2 linked regions of the Caldimonas thermodepolymerans genome follow. The protein of the gene in region 2 binds, or shares a complex with, the protein of the main gene of each other region. Links are inferred from orthologs where the notes say so. Each region holds a gene or a part of one and is shown on either strand. Other genes may lie near its edges.

The links.
Region 1: the proteins of groL (region 2) and metK are in contact, whole or in part, in a cryo-EM structure (PDB 8P4O), measured with the Escherichia coli proteins. The link is inferred for Caldimonas thermodepolymerans from one-to-one orthologs.

What each region holds. Positions count from the first base shown.
Region 1 is NZ_CP064338.1:702,032-705,229, forward strand. What follows is about bases 227-3,110. They hold metK (methionine adenosyltransferase), read right to left. Parts: upstream 2,316-3,110; coding sequence 1,137-2,315; downstream 227-1,136. Other genes in these bases: IS481_RS03430 (HD-GYP domain-containing protein), read right to left, coding at 227-761; IS481_RS03440 (lysophospholipid acyltransferase family protein), read left to right, coding at 2,497-3,110. In the rest of the region: more of IS481_RS03430, read right to left, coding at 1-226; more of IS481_RS03440, read left to right, coding at 3,111-3,198. UniProt on the Escherichia coli protein: Catalyzes the formation of S-adenosylmethionine (AdoMet) from methionine and ATP.
Region 2 is NZ_CP064338.1:883,953-887,106, forward strand. The notes cover bases 155-2,994. They hold groL (chaperonin GroEL), read right to left. Parts: upstream 2,472-2,994; coding sequence 837-2,471; downstream 155-836. Other genes in these bases: yihA (ribosome biogenesis GTP-binding protein YihA/YsxC), read left to right, coding at 155-654; groES (co-chaperone GroES), read right to left, coding at 2,531-2,821. In the rest of the region: more of yihA, read left to right, coding at 1-154; IS481_RS04365 (quinone oxidoreductase family protein), read right to left, coding at 3,038-3,154.

The sequences.
Region 1 (3,198 bases), 180 kb from region 2 along the record:
AGGCAGACGTCCAGCGCGCTGTCGGAGGTCACGCCGGCGTCGCTCAGCATGGCATGGCCGGCGCGCGGGTGTTCCTTGACGAGGGCGAACTCCTCGTCGGTCAGCCGGCCGGGCTTGTTGAGTATTTCCAGCGGGATGGCCGCCTTGCCCAGGTCGTGCAGCAGCCCGGCCAGGCCCACTTCGCGCAGTTCCGGTTCGGGCAGCCCGAGCTGCCGGCCGAGCGACACCATCAGGGCACACACGGACACCGAATGCAGGTAGGTGTAGTCGTCCTTGGTCTTCAGGCGCGCCAGGCTCACCAGGGCGCTGGGACTGCGCAGCACCGAGGCGGTGATGTCCTCCACCAGCTCGACGACCGGGGCGGTGCGCAGGGCCTGCCCCATGCGGGCCTGCTGGAACAGCCCGCCGACCTCCCGGCAGGCGCGCATGCAGATCTTCCGGGCGCGGCCGATCTCCTCTTCCAGGGGGACCTTCTCCGGCACGGTGCGCACCGGCTTGACCGGCGGCGGAGGAGCCGCGTCGCCGCGCGCCGGGGCCGGTGCTTCCGGGGCCACGTCCAGGCCGCGCGCGATGTCGATCCACACCTCGCGGACGGGACTCTGGCGCAGCCGCTCCAGGTCGGCCTGGTCCTTGAGCAGGAAGGAGGTCCGCCAGAACGGGTGGTCCAGCCAGGCGCCGCACAGCTCGAGCACGAACATGCCCGGCCGCAGCTGTTCGACGCGGACCTTCTTGCGGGTGGGCGAGGGAGCCGACAACGACATCGGGGGTGGTTGAAGCAGGGGGACACGGGACCCCGGTGATCCTAGGGAAGGTCGGGGGCGGGTGGTGATGAAAAAAGCACGCTTGTGCGCGCCCAGTAGGGGTGATCAGGGGCGGGGCGGCGGCCTGCCGGGCGCGACGGCCCGGCTGCGGCGTACGGTGGGGGGGCGTGCGCACCTCGCTGGCGCGATGTGGGCGTCGCCCGCAGCGGCGTGTGGTCTCGACTCGCATTGCCGGCGCAATGCGAGCGTCACCCGGGAACGGCCCCCTGCGGGCGCAGTGCCGCCGCCTTGTCCGTTCTTTGGTCTGCGCTCACCTTGCTGGCGCAACGTGAGCGTCGCCCGCGCACCGATGCCGGGCGTTCCGCACGCCGGGGCTTACAGCCCGGCCGCTGCGCGCAGTGCAGCGGCCTTGTCGGTGCGCTCCCACGAGAATTCGGGTTCCTCGCGGCCGAAGTGGCCGTAGGCGGCGGTCTTGGAGTAGATCGGGCGCAGCAGGTCCAGCATCTGGATGATGCCCTTCGGGCGCAGGTCGAAGTGCTCCTGCACCAGCGCGGCGATCTGCTCGTCGGGGATCACGCCCGTGCCTTCGGTGTAGACCGTGATGTTGATCGGGCGCGCCACGCCGATCGCGTAGCTGACCTGGATCTGGCACTGGCGCGCCAGGCCTGCGGCGACGATGTTCTTCGCGACGTAGCGCGCGGCGTAGGCGGCCGAGCGGTCGACCTTGGTCGGGTCCTTGCCCGAGAAGGCGCCGCCGCCGTGCGGGCAGGCACCGCCATAGGTGTCGACGATGATCTTGCGCCCGGTCAGGCCGCAGTCGCCCTGCGGGCCGCCGATCACGAAGCGGCCGGTCGGGTTGATCAGGTACTTGGTGTCCTTCAGCCACTCCTTGGGCAGCACCGGCTTGATGATCTCCTCGATGCAGGCCTCGATGAACTCGGGCTTCATCTTGGAGCCGTCGCTCATCTCGGGGCTGTGCTGGCTGGACAGCACCACGGTGTCGATGCTGTGCGGGCGGCCGTCCACGTAGCGCATCGTGATCTGGCTCTTGGCGTCCGGGCGCAGGAAGGGCAGGCGCCCGTCCTTGCGCAGCTGGGCCTGGCGCTCGACGATGCGGTGCGCGTAGTAGATCGGCGCGGGCATCAGCTCGGGCGTCTCGTCGCAGGCGTAGCCGAACATCAGGCCCTGGTCGCCGGCGCCGGTGTTCAGGTAGTCGTCGCTGGCGTGGTCCACGCCCTGCGCGATGTCGTTGCTCTGCTTGTCGTAGGCCACGAGCACCGCGCAGCCCTTGTAGTCGATGCCGTACTCGGTGTTGTCGTAGCCGATGCGCTTGATCGTGTCGCGCGCGACCTGGATGTAGTCGACATGCGCGTTGGTGGTGATTTCACCGGCCAGCACCACGAGACCCGTGTTGCACAGCGTCTCGGCGGCCACGCGCGACCGGGGGTCCTGCTCGAAGATGGCATCCAGGATCGCGTCGGAGATCTGGTCGGCCACCTTGTCCGGGTGGCCTTCGGAGACGGACTCGGATGTGAAGAGGAATTCGTTCGCCACTTCGTTGACTCCAAACAAAAAGACCCTGGCCTGCGTTGCCGGCCCGGGTCTTGAGGAGGTGCGGCGAACGCTTTAGCGGCATTTGTCGGACCCGGTGGTCCAGCAGGAGCTCGCTATGCTTCGCTCCTGCGTCGCCCCGCAAGTTGTTCCTTAAACCGGCGACCGCGCGATTATAGAAAAGATGCTCACGCTGTTCCGTCTGCTGTCACGTTGGCCCTTGGGGCTATTGCACGTCCTTGGTGCAGGACTGGGCTGGCTGACCTGGCTGCTGTCGCCCACCTACCGCCGACGGCTGCACCGCAACGCGGCGCAGGCGGGCGTGGCGCCGGCGCAGGCGCGCGCGGCGGTGGCCGAGGCCGGACGCATGGTGATGGAACTGCCCTGGCTGTGGATGCGCCCGGCGGACCGGCCGCTGGGGGACAAGCTGCGCTGGCAGGGCGAGGCCTGCATCGAGGAAGCCCATCGGCGCGGCAAGGGCATCGTGTTCCTGACCCCGCACCTGGGCTGCTTCGAGGTGACCGCGCAGGGCTATGCCGAGCGCTACGGCGCGACGCACGGTCCGATCACGGTGCTGTACCGGCCGCCACGCAAGGCCGCGATCCGGCCGCTGGTGGAGGCGGCGCGGCGCCGCCCGGGGCTCGCGACCGCGCCGGCCACGCTGGCCGGGGTGCGGCAGATGATCCGCGCGCTGCGCCAGGGGCAGGCGGTCGGCCTGCTGCCCGACCAGGTGCCGCCCGAGGGCATGGGCGTGTGGGCGCCGTTCTTCGGCCGGCCGGCCTACACCATGACGCTCGCCGCGCGGCTGGCGCAGCAGACCGGCGCGAGCATCGTGCTGGCCTGGGGCGAGCGGCTGCGCCGCGGCGCGGGCTACGTGATCCACCTG
Region 2 (3,154 bases):
CTCGCGTGGGCCCACACCGCCCGCTTCCTGACCACGGCGAGCCGGCTGGACCAGCTGCCCGCGATCGAGCTGCCGGAGATCGCCTTCGTCGGTCGCTCCAACGCCGGCAAGTCCACCGCGATCAACACGCTGACGCAGCAGCGCCAGCTTGCGTTCGCCTCCAAGACGCCGGGGCGCACGCAGCACATCAACCTGTTCGAGCTGGGCCCCAAGGGCGCGCCCGACGCGGTGTTCGCCGACCTGCCGGGCTACGGCTACGCCGCGGTGGAGCGCGCGGCCAAGCTGCGCTGGCAGGAGGTGATGGCGCAGTACCTGGAGGTGCGCCGCAGCCTCAGCGGCGTGGTGCTGCTGGTCGATTCGCGCCACGGGCTCAAGGAGCTGGACCACCAGCTGCTGCGCTTCGTCGCGCCGCGCGTCGGCTCGGGCCAGGTGCGCCTGCTGGTGGTGCTGACCAAGGCCGACAAGCTCAACCGCAAGGAGGCCAACGAAGCGCTGCGTGGGGCCGGGGCGGCGCTGGGCGAGTTCGTCACCGACGAGGCCGACATCGGCATCACGCTGTTCTCGGCGCTGAAGAAGACCGGGCTGGAAGACCTGGCGACCACGCTGTACGACTGGGCACACCCCGAGGCGCCGCCGGGCGCAGCCGAGGACTGAGCGGGCGTTTCCTCGGCGCAGCCCGCACCTGTCCGGACCTGCCTGCCTGAAATGCCCTGGCCGCCGCGCGGCCGGGCAGGTGCGCCGCCCCGGCCGCACGCATGCGGCCTTTGCGAGGGGCCAAAGAAAAGGCCGCCTTGCGGCGGCCTTCCTGGCGAAAGTTCGGCGTGTGGCCGGACCGATTACATGTCCATGCCCATGCCGCCCATGCCGCCCGCACCGGGGGCCGGGGTCTCGTCCTTCGGCGCTTCGGCGACCATGCACTCGGTGGTCAGCATCAGCGAGGCGACCGAGGCGGCGTTCTGCAGCGCGGTACGGGTCACCTTGGTCGGATCCAGGATGCCCATCTCGATCATGTCGCCGTAGGTGTCGTTGGCGGCGTTGAAGCCGAAGTTGCCCTTGCCTTCCAGCACCTTGTTGATCACGACCGAGGGCTCGCCACCGGCGTTGGCGACGATCTCGCGCAGCGGGGCTTCGATGGCCTTCAGCACCAGCTTGATGCCGGCGTCCTGGTCCACGTTCTCGCCCTTCAGCTCGCCGACGGCCTGGCGGGCACGCAGCAGGGCCACGCCACCGCCGGGCACGATGCCTTCTTCAACGGCAGCGCGGGTGGCGTGCAGCGCGTCTTCCACGCGGGCCTTCTTCTCCTTCATCTCGACTTCGGTGGCGGCACCGACCTTGATCACCGCCACGCCGCCGGCCAGCTTGGCCACGCGCTCCTGCAGCTTCTCGCGGTCGTAGTCGGAGGTGGCTTCCTCGATCTGGACGCGGATCTGCTTGACGCGGGCTTCGATGTCGGCCGCAGCACCAGCGCCGTCGATGATGGTGGTGTTTTCCTTGGCCACTTCGACGCGCTTGGCCTGACCCAGGTCAGCCAGCTGCACCTTCTCGAGCGTCAGGCCGACTTCTTCCGAAATCACCTTGCCGCCGGTCAGGATGGCGATGTCTTCCAGCATGGCCTTGCGGCGGTCGCCGAAGCCCGGGGCCTTGACGGCGCAGACCTTCAGGATGCCGCGGATGGTGTTGACCACCAGGGTGGCCAGCGCTTCGCCTTCGACGTCCTCGGCGATGATCAGCAGCGGACGGCCGGCCTTGGCGACCTGCTCCAGGGTCGGCAGCAGGTCACGGATGTTGCTGATCTTCTTGTCGTACAGCAGGACGAACGGGTTCTCGAGGATCGCGGCCTGCTTGTCGGGATTGTTGATGAAGTACGGCGACAGGTAGCCGCGGTCGAACTGCATGCCCTCGACGACTTCGAGTTCGTTCTGCAGCGACTTGCCGTCCTCGACCGTGATCACGCCTTCCTTGCCGACCTTGTCCATCGCGTCGGCAATGATCTGGCCGATCGAGGAGTCGGAGTTGGCGGAGATCGCGCCGACCTGGGCGATTTCCTTGGAGGTGGTGGTCGGCTTGCTGATCTTCTTCAGCTCGTCCACCAGGGCGGCGACGGCCTTGTCGATGCCGCGCTTCAGGTCCATCGGGTTCATGCCGGCGGCCACGTACTTCATGCCCTCGCGCACGATGGCCTGGGCCAGCACGGTGGCGGTGGTGGTGCCGTCACCGGCGTTGTCGCTGGTCTTGGAAGCGACTTCCTTGACCATCTGGGCGCCCATGTTCTGGAGCTTGTCCTTCAGCTCGATTTCCTTGGCGACCGACACGCCGTCCTTGGTCACGGTCGGGGCGCCGAACGAGCGCTCCAGGACCACGTTGCGGCCCTTCGGGCCCAGGGTCACCTTGACGGCGTTGGCCAGGATGTTGACACCCTCGACCATGCGGGCACGGGCGTCACCGCCGAAGACCACGTCTTTTGCTGCCATGTCTGATTACTCCGAATGCTTTGAAACTTGTAAGGGGAACCGTTCAGCGACGCCGACGATCACTTCTCGATGACGGCGAAGAGGTCTTCCTCGCGCATCACCAGCAGCTCTTCGCCATCGACCTTGACGGTCTGGCCGCTGTACTTGCCGAACAGCACGCGGTCGCCCACCTTGACGTTCAGGGCCACGAAATCGCCCTTGTCGTTGCGCTTGCCCGGGCCCACCGCCAGGACTTCGCCCTGGTCAGGCTTTTCGGCGGCGTTGTCGGGGATCACGATGCCCGCAGCGGTCTTGGTTTCTTGTTCGAGGCGCTTGACGATCACGCGATCGTGCAACGGACGAAGTTTCATTGCATCTCCTTGAAGAGGAAGGCACGTCTGGAATAAGAATGAGCGCACGTGAGCGCTCATTAACTTTCAGGATGAGCCCCGGGAATGCGGCTCGTCCGAAACTACTAGCACTCTCCGGCAGAGAGTGCTAACAGCCTCATTATAGGGGTGGTCGGAGGCCTTTCAAGGGTGACCATCAGGGACGACGGGGCCGGCGTGGCCGGCCCCGCCCGGGGCTCAGCCGGCCTCGGGCTGCACCACGAGCAGCGGCTTGCCGGTGGACCGGCGGTGCTCCAGCCGTTCCAGCCCTTCGGCCAGGGTGTCGAAGGAATGGCGCGCGGCGATCACGATGTC